2 regions of the Allofournierella sp. genome follow, and region 2 is predicted to be linked to the other one. Evidence: a T-box and tRNA genes for the amino acid it is inferred to sense, from the RefSeq annotation. Region 2 holds a T-box; the other holds one or more tRNA genes.
What was found. A T-box is a leader RNA that pairs with one kind of tRNA and senses whether it is charged. The one in region 2 lies ahead of tyrS (tyrosine--tRNA ligase), so its partner is inferred to be a tRNA-Tyr.
Positions count from the first base shown of each region.

Region 1: it encodes a tRNA-Tyr, which carries the amino acid that the T-box ahead of tyrS (tyrosine--tRNA ligase) is inferred to sense. The anticodon was not compared.

Region 1 covers NZ_JAGHKE010000054.1:522-10,979, reverse strand. Annotated here, with positions in the region: gene J7G73_RS08065 (NAD(P)-dependent oxidoreductase) at 1-542, shown strand, start outside; gene J7G73_RS08060 (glycerate kinase) at 680-1,912, opposite strand; tRNA gene J7G73_RS08055 (tRNA-Tyr) at 2,029-2,114, opposite strand; gene J7G73_RS08050 (citrate/2-methylcitrate synthase) at 2,358-3,728, shown strand; gene J7G73_RS08045 (hypothetical protein) at 3,815-4,393, opposite strand; gene J7G73_RS08040 (hypothetical protein) at 4,507-4,725, opposite strand; gene J7G73_RS08035 (hypothetical protein) at 4,785-5,453, shown strand; gene kduI (5-dehydro-4-deoxy-D-glucuronate isomerase) at 5,593-6,435, opposite strand; gene J7G73_RS08025 (sugar kinase) at 6,505-7,533, opposite strand; gene J7G73_RS08020 (bifunctional 4-hydroxy-2-oxoglutarate aldolase/2-dehydro-3-deoxy-phosphogluconate aldolase) at 7,558-8,514, opposite strand; gene J7G73_RS08015 (gluconate 5-dehydrogenase) at 8,634-9,425, opposite strand; gene J7G73_RS08010 (GntR family transcriptional regulator) at 9,851-10,458, shown strand, end outside.
Region 2 covers NZ_JAGHKE010000012.1:14,708-25,165, reverse strand. Annotated here, with positions in the region: gene queA (tRNA preQ1(34) S-adenosylmethionine ribosyltransferase-isomerase QueA) at 1-402, opposite strand, end outside; gene asd (aspartate-semialdehyde dehydrogenase) at 635-1,714, shown strand; gene dapA (4-hydroxy-tetrahydrodipicolinate synthase) at 1,752-2,639, shown strand; gene dapB (4-hydroxy-tetrahydrodipicolinate reductase) at 2,765-3,523, shown strand; gene J7G73_RS02560 (CapA family protein) at 3,531-4,751, shown strand; gene tyrS (tyrosine--tRNA ligase) at 4,838-6,058, opposite strand; T-box leader at 6,126-6,368, opposite strand; gene recN (DNA repair protein RecN) at 6,409-8,067, opposite strand; gene J7G73_RS02545 (arginine repressor) at 8,104-8,571, opposite strand; gene J7G73_RS02540 (NAD(+)/NADH kinase) at 8,577-9,422, opposite strand; gene J7G73_RS02535 (TlyA family RNA methyltransferase) at 9,456-10,262, opposite strand; gene dxs (1-deoxy-D-xylulose-5-phosphate synthase) at 10,266-10,458, opposite strand, start outside.

The sequences.
Region 1 (10,458 bases), on a different contig from region 2:
TGCACTTCGCCATCGACTATCTGGTGAACCCGGATGTATACGAGCTGGGCAGCGAGGTGGCGGTGATCGGCGCGGGCAACTCGGCCATGGATGTGGCCCGCACCGCCCTGCGCAAGGGAGCAAAGCATGTGACCATCCTCTGCCGGGCCGACAAGCCCGCCGCCAGTGTGCGTGAGGTGGACTACGCCCTGGCCGACGGGGTGGAATTTGTCTACGGCATCCACAGTGAGCGCATCACCGATCAGGGCGTGGAATACCGGCAGGCCACCTTCGATGAAAACGGCCAGGTCATCGAGATGAGCGAGCCCGCGCTCTTTTTTGCCGACAGCGTGATCATCGCGGTAAGCCAGGGCCCCAAGGACAAGATCGTGAACACCACCAATCACGGTCTTCTGGCCACCGACGAGACCGGCCACACCAGCCGCCCGGGCATCTTCGCCAGCGGCGACGTGGTGCTGGGCGCCCGCACCGTGGTGGAAGCGGTGAAGTATTCCAAGACCGTAGCCGCCGCCATGGACGAATACCTGCAGAGTCTGGGCTGAGTCCCGTGCCGCACACAGCGGCCCTTCCGCAGCTTTACAAAACCCAAAACAAAGAACGCCCCGGCCTGAGCCGGGGCGTTCTTTGTTGAAAAGATAAAAGGAAGGGACAAGACCCTTTGCCCGCCTGTACGCCCGGTTCAGCGCACCAGCACCAGAGCCACATCGTTCACATTGGTGCCGGTGGGCCCGGTCACGATCAGCCCGCCGGTTTTTTGCAGGGCATGATAGGCGTCGTTGTTTTCCAGCACCTGGTGAATGGTCAGTCCCTCGGCCAGCAGCGCGGCCCGGGTGCTTCCGTCCACATAGCCGCCCGCGGCATCGGTGGGGCCGTCGGTGCCGTCGCTGCCCACGCTGAACACCGCCGCATTCTTCATGCCCGCGATGCCCTCGGCAGCGGCCAGGGCAAGCTCCTGGTTGCGGCCGCCTTTGCCCTTACCAGTCAGCTTCACCACCGTTTCGCCCCCGGCGATAAAGGCCATGGGGTGCTCGGGGTGGGCGTGGGTCCTGGCGATGGAGGCCAGAAAGCTCCCGGCTTCCCTGGCCTGACAGCATAACCGGTCGGTGAGGAGCACCGGCTCATACCCCAGCTGGCGGCAGACCCGGGCAGCGGCGGCGCACAGCTGACGCACACTGCCGGTGATCTGTGTCTCCACATTATCCAGCTGCTTGGGGGTTTCCTGTTTGAGGCATTCCAGAGCCGCGCCGCTCAGGGTCAAACGGTACTTCTCCACCACCGCCAGCGCCTGGGCGCAGGTGGAGGAATCCGGGCAGGCGGGGCCGGAGGCGATCATATCCAGCGGGTCACCCAGAATGTCGCTGAGCACCACCGCAAATACCCTGGCCGGTGCGCACAGCCGGGCAAAGCGCCCGCCCTTCACCGCGCTCAGCCGCTTGCGCAGGGTGTTCATCTCCACGATGTCCGCCCCGCAGGCCAGCAGCTGACCGGTGATGTCCTGCAGCTCTTCGCCGCTCACCAGCGGCTTTTCAAACAGGGCGCTGCCGCCGCCGGAAAGCAGAAACAGCACGGTGTCACCCTCGCCCGCGTCCTTTACCAGGTCCAGCGCGGCCTGGGTGGCGGCAAAGGAATTCTCATCCGGCACCGGGTGGCCTGCCTCGTAACAGGTGCAGCGGGGAATGGGGCCTTTTACGTGGCCGTATTTGGTCACCACCACACCGGCACAAAGCCTGTCGCCCAGCCGGGCCGCGGCGGCACCGGCCATCTGCCAGGCCGCCTTTCCCGCCGCCACCAGCAGCACCCGGCCGGAAAACACCCGGCCGCTCAACGCGCGGTGTACCGCCTCGTCCGGCAGAACCGCCTGGATGGACCGCTCGATGATGGTATTCGCATCGCTGCGCAAGCTGCTGTTCATAACACATTCCTCGCTTTTCGATCGTATCAATGCCCACCGTCTGTGGTGCTGCAGGAAAAACTTGAATTCGGCAAAGCAAAAAGCCTTGCAGAATCAAGTTCTGCAAGGCTTTTTGTTGGTGGGAGCGGGTGGATTCGAACCACCGAAGCAAAAATGCAACAGATTTACAGTCTGCCCCCATTGGCCGCTCGGGAACACTCCCACATATCAGTTATTTACTTTTGCCTCATCGCTGAGTGCTTGATTATTATACCAAGCGTTTTCGGAAAAATCAACCCCTTTTTTAAAAAAATTCAAAAAAATTTTTCACGCCCATTTTGGGGCCTTTTTTCGGGGCTATTTTCTTCGGTCTGTTCAGCACGCTACTTTTATGCTATACTAAATAAATAGGGTTTCGCCCTGCCTGCACGGCGGCCCCCACCCCACGCAAAGGAGGCACACTGCCATGGCTGAAATTTCCGAATATTCCCGCGTCACTCCCGCCATCGAGCGGCTGGCACAGGTCTGCCTGGCCAACAGCCAGATCAACCGGGACGACTACATCCGCTACAATGTCAAGCGCGGCCTGCGCGACCTGGACGGCACCGGCGTGCTGGCCGGTCTCACCGAGATCAGCGAGATCATCAGCAGCAAGACGGTGAACGGCGAACCGCAGCCCTGCCCGGGCGAGCTGTATTACCGGGGCTACTCCATCCAGCAGCTCACCGACGGCTTTCTGCGCGACGGCCGCTTCGGCTTCGAGGAGACGGCCTATCTGCTCATGTTCGGCCAGTTGCCGGACGCTGCCCAGCTGGAGCAGTTCAACCGCCAACTTGCTTTTTACCGCAGCCTGCCCACCAACTTTGTGCGGGATGTGATCCTGAAGGCCCCCAGCGCGGACATGATGAACACCCTGGCCCGGTGCGTACTCACCATGGCCAGCTACGACGAGCGGCCGGACGACATCAGCCTGCCCAACGTGATCCGTCAGTGCATCGACATGATCGCCATCTTCCCGCTGATCGCGGTCTACGGCTACCAGGCCTATAATTACTATTTAAACGGGAAGAGCCTTTACATCCACACTCCCCGGCCCGAGCTTTCCACCGCGGAAAACATCCTCACCCTGCTCCGGCCGGACGGCCAGTACACGCCGCTGGAGGCCCGCATTCTGGATCTGTGCCTGGTGCTGCACGCCGAACACGGCGGCGGCAACAACTCCACCTTCACCACCCACGTGGTCACCAGCTCCGGCACCGACACCTACAGCTGCATGGCGGCGGCGCTGGCCAGCCTGAAGGGTCCCCGCCACGGCGGCGCGAACATCAAGGTGGTGCGCATGTTCGAGGACATGGAGGCCAATCTCACCGACTGGGAAGACGAGGACGCCATCAAGGATTATCTGGCTGGTCTTTTGGCGGGCGAGCGGTTCGACAAAAGCGGCCTGATCTACGGCATGGGCCACGCGGTCTACTCGGTCAGCGACCCCCGCGCCCAGATCCTGCGCGGCTTTGTGGAGCGGTTGAGCGACGAAAAGGGCCTGCACAGGGAATACGCCCTGTATGCGGCGGTGGAGCGGCTGGCTCCCCAGGTCATTGCCCAAAAGCGCCGCATCTACAAGGGTGTTTCCGCCAACGTGGACTTCTACAGCGGCTTTGTATACCGGATGCTGGGCCTGCCCACCGAGCTGTTCACCCCGCTGTTCGCTATGGGCCGTGTGGCGGGCTGGAGCGCCCACCGCATGGAGGAGCTGATCAACATGGGCAAGATCATCCGCCCGGCCTACCTGGCGGTGCAGCCCCGCCGGGAATACATTCCGTTGGAAAACCGTCAGTAAATCGATCCGCCCCCGTTCCCTGAATTCAGGGAACGGGGGTGGATTTCTTTTTGCCGTTTACAGCTGCTCCATGGGGATTTCCATAATCATGGCGGTGCCCCATTCCTTTTTGCTGATGATGCGCAGCGTACCGCCCTGCTCATACATCCGGATTCGGGCATAGATATTGTGCAGGCCGATGCCGGTGGACGCGCGCACCTTGCCCGCCTGGGGCGCCCGCTCTCCGGTGACCATCTGATGGAATCAGGGATGGCGATGAAGGCCTGACGCAGCATGAACACGAAGTACACGTCCACCGCGGCGGGCAGCACCAGGGACCACATGGTGTTCAGGATGCCCAGCTCCTTGAACAGCATGTAGCGGGGCATGATCATCACGTCGCTGGGGATCATCAGACCGGCCAGCAGCACCAGGGTGCACACGGTCATGACAACGGTGTTCATATACCACTGGCCAAAATCAAAGTAGGGGTTCGCGAATACGGTTTTCATGTTCTGCAGCGTGAAGTGTTCCGGAATCAGCTGCAGGGGAGTGCGCAGCACTTCACCGGTGGGCTTGAAGGCCGAGGAAACCGTAAACAGAAACGGATAGATGCAAATGAGACCAAAGAGGAACAATACAATCGTAATGACCCACTTTGTGACGATGCCTTTTTTCTTGGTCATAAGATTACCCTTCCTTTCCGGCTTAGTAGTTCACCCATTTTTTCTGACCGCGCCACTGGATCAGGGTAATGGCCATGGCCAGGGCGATTACTCGTTTCATGTTCGTCTTCCTCCTAAATCTGTTTCATAAAAGCGGGCCTTGCGGGCCGCTCTCTCTGTTGCAAACCCATAATAACAAAGCTTTTGCCGCTCTTAAATAGGCAGAATTTTGCTTTTTTATCGGCTTTTTTTCCGGCAAAAATCGCCGATGCGGCAAAAAGCAACCACACAACCGATCGGGCGTATCCGGAACAAAATTCCCCCATAAAGTACAAATCCTGCCGATTGCGCATCTTCTTTCCCCCTGGCTATAATGGAGCCAACCCATACCCAAGGAAAGGAATCCCTGCCCATGGACCGAATTCACCAGGCGGTTTCCGTTGTGCCCTCGCCCCGGCAGCTTGCCTGGCAGCAGATGGGATTTTACGCCTTTGCTCATTTTGGAATGAACACCTTCACCGGCCGGGAATGGGGCGACAGCGCCTGCGGCGAAGGCAAAAACGGCAAAACCCAGGCATACGACTGGGAAGGCTATTACCAAATCATCCGCCGCGCCCAGCCAAACGCGGTGATCAGCGTGTGCGGGCCGGATGTGCGCTGGTGCGGCAACGAGGCCGGAGCCTGCCGCCCGTCCGAATGGAGCGTGGTCCCCGCCGCGCTGCGCAGTGCCGAGCGCACCGCCGCCCATTCCCAGCAGGCGGACGACGCAGAATTCTCCCGCCGGGTCACCTCCACCGACGAGGACCTGGGCAGCCGGGCGGAATCCGTCGCCGGTCTGTGCGCTGGCAGAGGGCGCCGCAGTGGGCGCGGGAGTGGCGTTGGTGCCGGATCCGCCCTGCCCGCCTTCGGAGGGTTTATTCTCCGGCTTCGGGGTGGGCGTGGGGGTGGTGGGATCGGGACTGGGCGTGGGGTTCGGCTTGCATCGTCACTTTTTGCAGTATTTTTCGAAAAATCAGCACTGTTTTCAGCAGTTCATTCTAAAAAAATCCAGTTTTTCAACTCTTCTTCCAGCGCTCCCTGAAATACCCGCCTGCGGCCGTGCCCATTTGCGGGCAAAACAAAAAGCCTGCTCCGGTGTGTGGGAGCAGGCTTTTTTGCAAGCGATATTCCGCCGAAGGGGCTGGCAGAATATGCCGGCGAACAGATTGAGGATGCGAAGCTTACTTCAGGTCGGTGGTGGCCAGCACGTCCATGTCATCGAATTCCATGTTCTCGCCGCCCATGGCCCAGATGAAGGTGTAGTTGCCGGTGCCTACGCCGCTGTGAATGCTCCAGGAGGGGCTGATCACAGCGTCGAAGTTCTGCATCACGATGTGACGGGTCTCGGTGGGCTCGCCCATCATGTGGAATACGACCTGATTCTCGGGGATCTCGAAGTAGGTGTAGATCTCCATGCGGCGCTCGTGGGTGTGGCTGGGCATGGTGTTCCAGTTGCTGCCCGGCTCCAGAGCGGTCATGCCCATGGACAGCTGGCAGGTCTTCAGCACGCTGGGGTGGATGAACTGGTTGATCACGCGCTTGTTGCAGCCTTCCACGGTGCCCAGAGGACGCTTGGCAGCCTCTTCGATGGTGATCAGCTTGTTCTCGTAGGCGCAGTGCGCGGGAGCGCTGACCATGAAGAACTTGGCAGGATTGGAGGCATCGTCACTGGAGAAGTGAACTTCCTTGTTGCCCTGGGTCAGGTACAGGCAGTCCTTGTAGTTCATGTGGTAGGAAACGCCGTCGGCCACAACGGTGCCGGCGCCGCCCAGGTTGAAGATACCGATCTCACGGCGCTCCAGGAAGAACTTGGTGCCAAAGTTGGCCCATACATCGATGCCCTTGTCAATGGACACTGCTTCCTGAACAGGCATGCAGCCCAGGGTGACCATACGGTCAACATGGCTGTAAACAGCAACAACCTCATCGGCCTTGTACAGACCGGTGATCAGGAACTCGTTGCGGGTTTCTTCGGTGGTGTAGCGCTTGAAGTCGCGCTGATTGCAAGAGTAACGAATATCCATTTTTATATCCTCTTTTCCTATGTGCCGGTCCGGTTTGTGCGGGCCGGCATAGTGATCGTTGGGATGGACTTAGCGCTGGATACGGCCGGAACCGTCGCCGCCAGCCAGCTTCTCTACCTCAGCCAGGGTAACCATGTTGTAGTCGCCCTCGATGGAGTGCTTCAGAGCGGAAGCAGCCACAGCGAACTCAACCGCAGCCTGGGTATCCTTGCCGGTGATCAGGCTGTAGATCAGGCCGCCGCCGAAGCTGTCGCCGCCGCCCACGCGGTCGATGATGTGCAGGTTGTACTTCTTGGAGAAGCAGTACTCGTCCTTCTCCACGTTGTACAGCATGGCGCTCCAGCCGTTGTCGAAGGCAGAGTGGCTCTCACGCAGGGTGATGGCAACCATCTTGAAGCCAAACTTGTCAGCCAGCTGACGGGCAACGCTCTTGTAGCCCTCGTGGTTGATCTCACCGGCGTAGATGTCGGTGTTCTCAGCCTCGATGCCGAATACGTCCTTGGCATCCTCCTCGTTGGAGATGCAAACGTCCACGTACTGGCACAGCTCGGTCATGGCAGCGCGGGCCTGCTCACGGGTCCACAGCTTGCCGCGGTAGTTCAGGTCGCAGGAAACGGTGATGTTCCGCTCCTTGGCAGCCTTGCAGGCAGCCTTGCAGATCTCAACCAGGTTCTCACCCAGCGCCGGGGTGATGCCGGTGAAGTGGAACCATTCCACACCCTCGAAGATGCTGTTCCAGTCGAAGTCGGCGGGATCAGCAGTCTGGATGGCGGAATGAGCACGGTCGTAGATGCAAACGCTGCCGCGCTGAGAAGCACCCTTCTCGTTGAAGTAGATGCCAACACGCTCGCCGCCGCGAACGATCTTGCTGGTGTCCACACCGTAGCGGCGCAGGCTGTTCACAGCAGCCTGACCGATGGAGTGGGTGGGCAGCTTGGTCACGAAGGCAGCATCCAGGCCGTAGTTGGCCAGGGAAACGGCCACGTTGGCCTCGCCGCCGCCGAAGGTGAACTCCACGTGATCGCACTGTACGAAACGCTCGTAGTTATAGGGCTGCAGGCGCAGCATCAGCTCGCCAAAGGTAACAACTTTTGCCATAATATTTTTTCCTCCAGGTTTTGGTTATTTCTGCAGCAGATGGATGGCGAAGCCGCCGATCTCCTGCTCCAGGTATACAACAGTCATACGACCGTTCTTGTATTTTGCGGTCTCCATGTTCAGGGTGTAGCCCTTCTTCACCAGCTCAGCAGCGGCGATCTCCACGCTGTTGGTGCGGATGGCCAGGTGACCCTGCTTGCCCAGGTAGGGCTGCTTCATCACTTCGATCTCGGAAGAGGAGAAGATGGAGCTGTTGCCGGCCTTGGCAGCGAAGCCGAAGGCATTCTCGAACTGCTCGGCCACCTCAGCGGCGACGGACTCGTCCGCGGAGTTGATGCCCACGTGAGCGATCTCGAAGCCCAGCACAGCCTGGCGGGCCTCAGCGCACAGCTGAGTGATCTTCTCGAAGTTGCCCGCGGCGATCTGGTCCTTGGGGCAAACCCAGCTGCCGCCCACGGCATGGATGAAGGGAGCGCGGATGAACTCACCCACGTTCTGGGCATTCACGCCGCCGGTGGGCATGAACTTCACGCCCACGAAGGGAGCGGACAGGTTCTTCAGAGCGTTCAGGCCGCCGTATACATTGGCGGGGAAGAACTTGATGACCTTCAGGCCCTTTTCCAGAGCAGCGGTGATCTCGGTGGGAGTCACGCAGCCGGGAGCCACGGGCACATCATGCTCGATGCAGTAGTCCACGACCTTCTCGTTGAAGCCGGGAGACACGATGAACTTGGCGCCCATCTCGATGGCGGTCTTGCACTGCTCCAGGTTCAGAACAGTGCCTGCGCCCACCAGCATGTCGGGGCAGTTCTCGGCCACAGCCTTGATGGAATCGGCAGCAGCAGCGGTGCGGAAGGTGATCTCCATCACATCGATGCCGCCGGCAACCATGGCGTTCGCGGTGGGGACAGCGTCCTTGGCATCCTCCAGCACAACAACAGGCACAACACCCGCGTTGGCAAAGCGTTCCATAACAGTCATTGCTTATAAGCCTCCATGTACGATTGTTTATGAGAATACCGCACAATTCCGGCAGGGACAGAGCCTTGCCGGAACCGTGCAATATTTATGAATGGCAGAATTCAGCGCAAAGCACAGACTCAGGGCTGCTTGCCGATGTAAGCCAGGATGCCGCCGTCCACATACAGGATGTGGCCGTTCACAAAGTTGGAAGCATCGGAAGCCAGGAACACGGCGGGGCCGGCCAGGTCTTCGGCTTCGCCCCAGCGGGCAGCGGGGGTCTTGGCGATGATGAACTGATCGAAGGGATGGCGGCTGCCGTCCGGCTGAATCTCACGCAGAGGAGCGGTCTGGGGAGTGGCGATGTAGCCGGGGCCGATGCCGTTGCACTGGATGTTGGCCTCGCCGTACTCGCTGGCGATGTTCTTGGTCAGCATCTTCAGGCCGCCCTTGGCAGCAGCGTAGGCGGAAACGGTCTCGCGGCCCAGCTCGCTCATCATGGAGCAGATGTTGATGATCTTGCCGTGACCCTTCTTGATCATGGAGGGGATCACAGCCTTGGATACGATGAAAGGAGCGTTCAGGTCCACGTCGATCACCTGACGGAACTCGGCAGCGCTCATGTCGCACATGGGGATGCGCTTGATGATGCCGGCGTTGTTGACCAGAATGTCGATCACGCCAACTTCTTCCTCGATCTTGGCCACCAGGGCATTCACAGCCTCTTCATTGGTGACATCGCATACATAGCCGTGGGCCTCGATGCCGGCCTCACGATAAGCAGCCAGGCCCTTGTCCACCAGTTCCTGCTTGATGTCGTTGAAAACGATGGTGGCACCTGCCTCGCTCAGAGCGCGGGCGATGGCAAAGCCGATTCCGTAAGAAGCGCCGGTTACCAGGGCAATCTTGCCCTCCAGAGAAAACATGTTCATTTCAATCACTCCTAAATAATCTCAAAAACCCGAAGCCTACATGTATACATGCTAAGACCCAATCCGGCTCCCGCGAAAGGAATCTGAAGGCTGATCCGGTGTCTTGTATACAAGCTGATTCTATCACGCTCTTTCGAAGAATGCAACAGACTCTTTTGAGATTCCCTATTTTTGTTGTTATGGCTTATAAAATCGGCTGTCATTTGTGCAGTTCGCCCTATTTTTTGTCATTATCGCAGCAAATCGCCAAATTGTTAAAAAAAATGTATACATACCCTTCAAGATGGTTGCTGTTTGCTGCATTATCGCGTATAATTCAAGAAGATGGCGGAACTATGTATCCATTGGTCCGGCAAAATGCCTTCCGCCGCCCGGTTACCGGTGCGGAGCGCGCTTTGTTGTTGGAAGAAAAGGAGCTTTTGCATATGAGTGTGCCTCCAAACACAAAGGAAATCTATCAGATCCTGGAATCGGAGATTGTGTCGCTGAAGATCGCCCCCGGCGAAGTACTCACCGAGAACAGCCTGTGTGAGCGGTTTCAGGTTTCCCGCACCCCGATTCGCAGTGTTCTGCAGCGCCTGCAGGAAAACAAGTTTGTGGAGATCATCCCCCACAAGAGCACCACGGTTACCCGGATCAATCTGGACATTGCGACTCAGCTGATCTATGAACGGGTGGCCATTGAAAGCATGGTCTTCCGGGACTTTGTGCGCACCGCATCGCCCACGGCGGTGGAACAGGTGCGGGATCTGCTGCATCGGATGGAAACGCTGGCGGAAGCCTCCCATCACCTGGAGGAATTCGACAGCTATGCCTTTCTGGCCGCCGACCACGACATGCACGAGTTCTGGTTTTTGTTCTGCGGCAAGGACATGCTATGGAAGCGGATCATCCGCCCTCACCCGGACTATTCCCGTCTGATGCGAATGGACGTGACCGGGGCGAAGAATGTGCCTGATGTGCTCCATGATCATCAGCTTATGATGCAGATGATCGACGACCATTCCGAAGCCGGCATCGAGGAACTGATGGT
Region 2 (10,458 bases):
GTACTCGAAGGAAACCAGCTTGTTGCCGTCCTCTTTGGTCTCCTGAATCGTGGCAATCAGGGAGCTGTCACCAAACAGGATGCGCATGCCGGGTTTGAGACGTTTACCGGGGCGCGCCAGGCACTCCCAAACGTCGTTGCTTTCCTGCCGCAGCAGAAGCAGCTCACACACTGCGCCGGTGTGCTCCTTTTGGCCGATCAGACGGGCGGGCAACACCTTGGAATTGTTCACCACCAGAAGGTCGCCGGGCTCCAGAAGATCCACCAGATCCCGGAAAATACGGTGCTGGATCTGATCGTTGGAACGGTCCAGGCACATCAGCCGGGCGGCATCGCGGGGGCTGCAGGGTTCCTGCGCAATCAGTTCCTGCGGCAGGTCGAACCAGAAATCTTTTTTCAGCATAGAAATATTGCCTCTCCTTACATTGACATTACCTGCCGGCAATGCTATAGTTAGAACAAAGCACAGAAACGCTGTGCATGTGTTATGCAATCTAATTTATTATATTGCATACGTTGCCGGTTTTCAAGCCGGTTTTTTTTTATATCCGGCACAATTGCTCGGATATAACCCCAAAGGGGGCCGGCATAGAATAGAAAATGCCGGGAGGGAAACGGAAAGGATGATGTAAGCGATGAAAAAGTATCAAGTTGGTGTGGTTGGCGCCACCGGAATGGTCGGTCAGCGGTTTGTTTCCTTGTTGGAGAATCATCCTTGGTTCGAGCTGGTCGTTGTGGCTGCCTCTCCCCGTTCTGCGGGTAAGACCTACGAGGAAGCAGTCGGTGCCCGCTGGGCCATGCCTACTCCGATGCCGCAGAATGCTGCAAAGCTTGTGGTGATGGATGCTTCCCACGTGGAAGAAGTTGCCCAGAAGGTGGACTTCGTATTCTGCGCTGTGGACATGAAGAAGGATGAGATCAAGGCCCTGGAGGAAGCATACGCCAAGGCAGAATGCCCGGTGATTTCCAACAACAGTGCCAACCGGTTTACCGATGATGTGCCTATGATCGTGCCGGAGATCAACGCCGATCACGCTCAGATCATCGAGGCCCAGCGCCGCCGCCTGGGCACCACCCGTGGTTTCATTGCCGTGAAGTCCAATTGCTCGCTGCAGAGCTATGTTCCTGCGCTTCATCCCCTGCGGGAAGAGTTCGGCCTGAAAAATGTGCTGGTATGCACCTATCAGGCAATTTCCGGTGCGGGTAAGACCTTTGAGACCTGGCCGGAGATGGTGGATAACTGCATCCCCTACATCGGTGGCGAGGAGGAGAAGAGCGAACAGGAGCCTCTGAAGTTGTGGGGCCATGTGGAGGGTGACCGTATTGTGAAGGCTGCCTCCCCTGCCATCACTGCCCAGTGCCTGCGCATCCCCGTTTCCGACGGCCATATGGCTGCCGTGTTCATGAGCTTCGAGAAGAAGCCTACCAAGGAGCAGATTCTGGAGCGGTGGGCTGCATTCCAGGGCGAGGCACAGCGTTTGGAGCTGCCCAGTGCACCCAAGCAGTTCCTGCACTATTTTGAGGAAAACGACCGCCCGCAGACCAAGCTGGACCGGAACCTGGAAAACGGTATGGCGGTATCTATCGGCCGTCTGCGCGAAGATACCCAGTATGATTACAAGTTTGTATGCCTTTCCCACAATACCCTGCGGGGCGCTGCCGGCGGCGGCGTGCTGCTGGCAGAGCTGCTGGCGGCCAAGGGCTATCTGGATTGATTGAACCAATTTGATTTGAACAAAGGAGATGACAGCGATGAAAGAGCTTATTTTCACCGGAAGTGCGGTTGCCATGATTACCCCGATGTGCGACGATGGCTCCGTGAATTTTGCGGAATTGAAAAAGATGGCTGAATTTCAGGTGGAAAGCGGCACGGACGCGCTGGTCGTGTGTGGGACCACGGGTGAATCCGCAACCCTGGAGGATGATGAGCATCTGGAATGTATCCGCTGCGTGGTAGAGGCGGCCCAGGGTCGGGTTCCGGTAATTGCCGGGACCGGCTCCAACAATACTGCCCATGCGGTGATGATGTCCAAGGAAGCCGCTGCACGGGGTGCGGATGCGCTTCTGCTGGTTACCCCCTACTACAACAAGACCAGTCAGGCCGGGCTTGTAAAGAGTTTTTTCACGATTGCGGATTCCACCGATCTGCCTGCCATCATCTACAATGTACCATCCCGTACCGGGGTGAACATTCAGCCGGAAACCGCGCTAGAGCTTTCCCGTCATCCCATGATCCGGGGCCTCAAGGAAGCCAGCGGCAACATTGCCCAGGTGGTACGGATCGCCGCGCTGTGCGGCGAGGAGCTGCCCCTGTATTCCGGCAATGACGATCAAGTGGTTCCCCTGCTCTCGGTTGGCGGCAAGGGTGTGATTTCGGTGGCCGCCAATGTGGCTCCCGCTCAGATGCACCAGATGTGCCAGCTCTGGTTTGACGGCAAAATCAAAGAGAGTGCGGCCATGCAGCTGGAGCTCAATGAGCTGTGCAGTGCGCTGTTCTGCGATGTGAACCCGATCCCCGTGAAGGCTGCAATGAATATGCTGGGCTGGGATGCCGGTGATTGCCGGTTGCCCCTGGTTGAGCCCAGCGAAGCAAATCTGGTCCGAATCGAAAAAACATTGCGGGATACTGGTCTGCTTTGATTCGGATCAAGCCTACTACAACTTTATAACTTTTCTGCCCGGCGGCTGGCCGCAGAAGCAACGGCGTAAGCTGTTTGCCGCACCTGCGCTTCCGTCGGGCATTTTTACAAAAGGGAGCACGAAAAATGACGGATATTATCATTCAAGGCATCAATGGACGGATGGGCAAGGTGCTGTGTGAGCTGATTGCTCAGCGGGATGACTGCCGAATTGTAGGCGGTGTGGATGTTTCCGCGCAGAGCGGCCCGATTCCTGTGGCGGCCAGCCTGGAGGAGCTGAACGTGAAGGCAGATGTGATCATCGATTTCTCCACCCCCGAGGCCACCAAATCCATGCTGCGCTATTGCCAGAGCACCAGTACCGCCTGTGTGGTATGCACCACCGGACTGGATGGGGAATGCGGTGAGCTGATTCAGCAGACCGCGGGAAAAGCTCCGGTTTTCAAGAGCGCCAACATGTCCATGGGGATCAACCTGCTGGCAGAGCTGGCGCAGAAAGCTGCGCAGGCACTGGGGATGGACTATGACATTGAAATCATCGAAAAGCATCATCATAATAAGGTGGATGCTCCCAGCGGAACTGCCCTGCTTCTGGCAGACGAGATCAATGAAGCCACTGGTAATCGATATCACTATGTTTATGACCGTCATTCCGTGCGCCAGAAGCGTGATCCCCACGAGATGGGTCTGCATGCGATTCGCGGCGGCAGCATTGTGGGTGACCATGACATTCTGTTCTGCGGTCCGGATGAGGTCATCACACTCTCTCACAGCGCCGGGTCTCGTGCGGTCTTTGCCAATGGCGCGATCAATGCGGCGGTTTTTCTCACCAGTCAGAAAAATGGTCTTTACGATATGAAGGATTTGATGCGGTCTCTGCTGTGAGGTTATTATGAAACGTACGATTGCTGCCGTTCTGATGGTGCTTTCTATATGCTGCCTGCTGCTTTGTGCGGTATGGTTTTTCCAAAACAGCACGGAGGCACAGCCTGCATTTGCCCAATCAACGCTGGAGCAGGAAGCACTTCCCTCCCCTACCCCAACGCCCGGCCCGCAGATACAGACGCTTCGTTTTTCCGCCACTGGTGACAATCTGATTCACAATGGTATCTATGAGCAGGCAAAACGGCGAGCACAGGCAAATGGAGCGGACGGTTATGATTTTTCCTATTGCTACGAGAATGTAAAGTCCTTTTTCAGCGATTTTGATGTGAACTGGATCAACCAGGAAACACTGGTGACCGATACACTTGAGCCCAGCACCTATCCGTGCTTCTCCACGCCCGGAGACATGGGACGGCAGCTGTATGACCTGGGGTTCCGGGTGTTCAACCTGTCCAACAACCACACCTACGATAAAGGCGCGCAGGGCCTGCAGGCAACCACGGACTTCTGGGCTGCTATGCCGGAGGATGTGACAACCGCCGGGCTGTATACGGATGATGCCACTGCACCGGTGATTCAGACAGTGGATGGCGTAAGAATCGCTTACCTGGGATTTACGGAACATACCAATGGAATCAATACACCTGCCAATGCACCTTCCCATGTGATCTATACCAGTGAGCTGGATGTGATGCAGCAGCTTCTGGAGCAAGCCCGCAGCGAGGCGGATCTGGTGGTGGTCAGCGTGCACTGGGGTGTGGAGGGCAGCCACTCGGTCACACAGGCGCAGAAAGATCTGGCGCAGAAAATGGCCGATTGGGGTGCCGATGTGATCATCGGTACCCATCCCCATGTGGTGCAGACTGCGCAGTGGCTTACAGCAGCGGATGGGCGGCAGGCTTTTGTGGCCTATTCCCTGGGGAATTTTTTGAACGCACAGTCCACGGCCGATACAATGGTGGGGATGATTCTCACGTTCACAGTAGAAAAAACCACCCAGCCGGACGGCACGGCCAGCACGGTGATTCGAGAGCCGTTGTTCTATCCGACGGTCAATCACTATGACGCACATTATGCCAATATCCGGATGTATCTGCTCCGGGATTATACCGATGAGCTTGCCTCCGCACATGGTGTGCGTGGTAATTTCCCGGGCTTTTCGCTCAGCTATATTACATCCATGCTTCAGGAAAATGTAGACTCGGAATTCCTGGTGCTTCCCGAGTAAATCAAAAATTTGCGAATGACAGAAAGGGCCGGAGCATTTTGCTCCGGCCCTTTCTTAATAAAAAGTTACGTTGTCTGAGGCAGCGCTTACAGCTGAACCTTGTGGTAGGTCTTTTTGCCCTTCTTGATCACAACGCCGTTTTCCAGCTGCTCAGCAGTAACGGGAAGAGTGGGATCAGAAACCTTTTCGCCGTCCAGCAGAATGCCGCCCTGCTGGATCAGCTGACGGGCTTCACGCTTGCTGGGAACCAGCTTGGCAGCCATCATCAGGTCCAGAATGCCGATGCGGCCATCCTGCAGCTGATCGGCGGTCAGAGTGGTGCTGGGCATGTTGGCCATGTCGGCAGCGCCACTGAACAGACCGCGGGCGGTCTCCTGTGCCTTGGTGGCTTCCTCTTCGTTGTGAACCAGCTTGGTCAGCTCGAAAGCCAGCAGCTCTTTCGCCTTGTTCAGCTGGCTGCCTTCCCAATCAGCCATTGCGTCGATCTCCTCCAGGGGAACATCGGTGAGCATGCGCAGGCACTTGATCACATCGGCGTCATCCACATTGCGCCAGTACTGATAGAATTCGTAGGGGCTGGTCTTCTCGGGATCAAGCCATACAGCGCCCTTCTGGGTTTTGCCCATCTTCTTGCCCTCCGAGGTGAGCAGCAGAGTGATGGTCATGGCGTAGGCATCCTTGCCCAGCTTGCGGCGGATCAGTTCGGTACCGCCCAGCATGTTGGACCACTGATCGTCGCCACCGCACTGCAGATTGCAGCCCAGCTCCTGGAACATGTGATAGAAGTCGTAGGACTGCATGATCATGTAGTTGAATTCCAGGAAGGACAGGCCCTTCTCCATGCGCTGCTTGTAGCATTCCGCACGAAGCATGTTATTGACCGAGAAGCAGGGACCTACTTCCCGCAGCAGCTCGATGTAGTTCAGCTTCATCAGCCAGTCGGCGTTGTTCAGCATCAGAGCTTTGCCGTCCGAGAAGTCGATGAACTTGCTCATCTGCTTTTTGAAGCACTCGCAGTTGTGCTGGATGGTCTCGGTGGTCATCATGCTGCGCATGTCGGTACGGCCGGAAGGGTCACCAACCATGGCGGTGCCACCGCCGATCAGCGCGATGGGGCGATTGCCCGCACGCTGCATCCGGCGCATCAGGTTCAGGGCCATAAAATGACCCACATGCAGAGAATCAGCAGTGGGGTCAAAGCCGATGTAGAAGGTAGCCTTACCATTGTTGATCAGGTCCTTGATTTCTTCCTCGTCGGTCACCTGAGCAACCAGGCCGCGGGCAACCAGCTCGTCGTACAAAGTCATGTGTATTCTCCTCCTGTGTCTTTGCGGCAAAAGGCATAGAAAAAGCCCTCTGCCAAAATTGAATTTGGCAGAGGGCGAAAAATCGCGGTACCACCTCTGTTCGCCCGCTTCTCGCGAAAACGGGCCTTGCGGAGTGCAAAAAGCACACTCCTGCGCGGTAACGGGCGCACACGGCACAGCCTACTTGCCACAGGGTGTTCAGCCTGCTGCTCAGGGAGGTATTCATTGCTTGCTGCGCTGCCCTTTTCACCAACCAGAGCTTCTCTGTGCCGCAAACGGAGCAATTACTTTTTCCCGGCGTTGCATTTGATATTTAGCAGTATAGCGCAAAGCATTTGCGTTGTCAAGGGTTAGAGCGACAGCATTTCCCGGGCGTTGGCCAGGCTCAGATCGGTGATGTGGTCGCCGGAAATGATGCGTGCCAGCTCCTGTACGCGACCTGCCTGGTCCAGCGGGTGAATCTGGGTAAAGGTGCGCTGCCCTTCCACGTTTTTCTGAATCAGCAGATGGCTGGTGGCCAGTGCGGCGATCTGTGCGGTATGGGTGATGCACAGCACCTGCCGACCCTTGGAGGTCTGGCGAAGCTTTTCGCCGATTCGCCCGGCGGCAAGACCGGAAACACCGGTGTCGATCTCATCGTAAATAACAGTGGGGATGGCGTCCTTTTCTGCCAGTGCGCTCTTCAGTGCCAGCATGATACGGGAAAGCTCGCCACCGGATGCGATTTTTGCCAGCGGCTTTGGCGCTTCGCCCAGGTTGGTAGAAATGTAGAATTCCACCGAATCCTGACCGGACCCGGCCAAAGGTCCCCGACTGTGCTGCAATACAAAACGAGTGCCGGGCATATTCAGGAAGGTGCAGGCTTCCACCAGCTGTTGTTCCATTCGCTCAAACGAATTCAGACGGGTCTGGGTGAGTTTTTCAGCCAGAAGCTTGGCTTCCTTGTACAAAGCCTGCTTCTGTTGGTTCAGCTGTTCCAGCGTTTCGTCTGCACGCTCAATGTGTTCCAGTTCCTCGCGGGATTTCTCTGCCATGTGCAGAAGTTCCTCCACAGAATCGGCCCCATATTTGTTCTTCAGCCGGTAGATGGTATCCAAACGCTGCTCCAGCTGGTCAAGTTCAGCCGGGTCAAAGCCATAGTCATCCAGCCGGGAAGCCAGATCTACTGCAAGCTCCCGGGCGCTGTAATAAAGGTCTGCCAAACGCTCCTGCAGAGGCTGCAGGGATTCGTCCAGAACAGCGGCCTGCTCCAGCGAACCGTTGGCGCCTCCCAACAGGTCGGCTGCACCGGAGAATTCATCTCCACCGGAAAGCGCACTGTGAGCCGAAGCAATCTGCTCCAGGATGGTTTGCGCATGGGAAACAATCTGGCGTCGGGAAATAAGGCGCTCTTCTTCACCAATCTGCAAGGCGGCATCCTCAATCTCATTCAACTGAAAACGCAAGAGCTCCATCTTTCGCTGCTTTTCGGCTTCATCCAACTGCAGTGCATCAGCCTGCCGCTTCACCGCAATAAGCTCTTTATACACCTTACGGTAGGCGTTGAATTCATTTTGGTTCTGTGCAAAAGCATCCAGAATTCCCAGATGCTTCGCGGGGTCGGTCAGCCCCTGGCTATCGTGCTGGCCGTGGATGTTGATCAACCCGGCGGTAATATCCCGAAGGACCGATACAGTGGCGGGCATACCATTGATGCGACAATGGCTTTTCCCTTCCGCAGTGATTTCGCGGTAGATCAGCAGCTCTTCGCCTGCATCATAACCGGCCTGCTCCAGCTGCATCTTCACCTGTTTGGGCAACTGATCAAAGGTGGCCCAGATACAGGCTTTCGGCGCACCGGTACGCACCAGATCACGGCTAATCCGGTTGCCCAGAATGGCGCTGATGGAATCGATCAGAATCGATTTACCGGCACCGGTTTCGCCGGTCAGAACATTCAGTCCGGCGGTGAACTGTACCTGAACTTTTTCAATTACCGCAACATTTTCGATTCGTAATGAGGTTAACATTGAGCCTGATCAATCCTTCCTGTGATTGCGTTCTGCTCAGCGTTTGGCCACGTACTGACTCAGGGTCTGGCACAGGTGCTGAGCATCTGCCTCAGTGCGCATCAAGATCAGGAAGGTATCGTCGCCGGAAAGGGTGCCAACAACCTCTTCCTCCCATTTCATGGAATCAAACAGCTCACAGGCAGCGTTGGCCATGCCCGAAAAGCATTTGACCAGAACGGTGTGACCTGCATAGTCGATTTTAAGCACAGACTCCCGAAAGATCATTTCAAACCGGCCAGGAGAATGCACCTGCTGGCTGCTGGCTGCAGCTGCGGATACATAACGATACTGTCCGCCGCCCGCTGCAACTTTCACCAGGTGCAGTTCCCGGATGTCTCGGGATACCGTGGCCTGCGTGACCTGGAAGCCGGCATCCTTCAAATAGCGCAGCAGATCCTCCTGCCGGTCGATTGCATGTTGCTGGATCAATTCAAGAATTTTATTATGGCGTTCACCTTTCACCGGCGTTACCTCCCTCGTAATTTTCTGTCGATAGCGTCAAACTGATCAGCCAGGCTAAAGGTGACCAGACGAATACTTTGGCGGGAAAGCTCCACTTCCACATGACCTCCGTCCCGCAGAGAGCGTTCCTCTTCCCCATCCGTGCTGATGAAAATCTCGTTTCGCCCTTTTGCATTCACTTCAATGCGGATGCAACGGTCAGCTGCAAAAACCATGGATGGCTGATGCAGACTGTGAGCGCAGATCATGCTGACCACGATACCTTCGATATGTGCGTCCAGAATCGGTCCCCCGGCGGAAAGCGAATAGGCAGTAGACCCGGTTGGTGTAGAAACAATCACACCATCACCGGAACAATGATTCACCAGAATGGCATCGCAGTAGATGTTAAAATCAATGGTCTGAAGCCGATGCCCTTTGTAAATAACCACATCATTTAAAGCGGTTTGTGCGTGGGACACATCATCATCCACAATAGCGTTCAAAAGCATGCGCTTATCGCATTGAAACTGCCCCTTGGCAAGCCGGGTAAGCTTGGCTTGCATCTCGTTCACTTCGCAGGTGGCCAAAAAACCCATTCGACCCAGATTGATGCCCAGAATCGGTTTGTTGTATTCCAGACAATCCTTGGCGGTGTGAAGGATTGTACCATCGCCGCCCACGGTAATCACCACATCACATTCGGTAAATGCCTGATCTTTGGGCATGTAGCGTACACCGGGCAAAGTTTCCACATCAGATCCGATGGCCAGGATCACATCAGCGCCGGCACTGTGCAGAATTCGTACAGCCTGAGCGGTTACAGTCCGAGCCCGCGGTTTTGTCGTGTTTGGAATAATAAAAACAGTCATGCGGATCGTTCCTTTCGCAGACCTTCTGGGGTGTTACAGATCCAAAGCCCCGTGTGCGGCACTGACAACCTGATCGGCCAATTCTTCCTGCAGAAGGACGGGCTGATCCGCTGCCTTTTCCACGAATAGCAGGAATTCGATGTTCCCTTCCGGGCCTTTAATAGGAGAATAGTCCAGCCCCAGTACGGAAAAACCGTTGGCAGCCGCGTACCCTGCAGCCTGCAGGATTACTTCCCGATGGGTCTCAGGTTCGCGCACGACACCTTTTTTACCCACCTTTTCCCGGCCAGCTTCGAACTGAGGCTTGACCAGACATACGCCAGTGGCGTGGTCAGCGGTAACCGCCTGAGCCACCGGGAAAATATGTTTCAAAGAAATAAACGAGACATCCACGCTGAAAAATTCAACCGGTTCCTCCAGCATGTCCAGAGTAACGTTGCGGATGTTGGTCCGCTCCATGTTGACGACACGCTCGTCGGTGCGCAGCTTCCAGGCCAGCTGGCCATAGCCCACATCCACAGCGTATACCTTACGGGCGCCGTTCTGCAGCATGCAGTCGGTAAAACCACCGGTGGATGCACCGATGTCCATGCAGACCTTTCCGTTTGGGGTCAGCGGGAAGGCGCGCATGGCTTTTTCCAGTTTTAAGCCGCCACGGCTCACATAGCCGATGTCGTGGCCGCGCACTTCAACCTTCGCATCCGGAGAGATCATTTCGCCTGCTTTATCGGCCTTTTGCTCGTTCACAAATACGATGCCGGACATGATCAGAGCCTTTGCCCGTTCCCGGCTTTGTACCAGACCATTCTGGCACAGATATTGATCCAATCGAATTTTCAATGCTTAGTCCCTTTCTATTGCATTTGCAAGGCTGGCGGCATCCAGCCCAAGAACCTCTCGAAGTTCGGCTACAGAAGCGTGGGGAATTGCACGACCACTGTGCACGCCGCGCAGAGTCAGATGACCTGGCCATCGGTATTCTGAAAGTGCGGCACCCAAGGAATCGCCGATTCCGCCTTGTGCCACGCATTCTTCT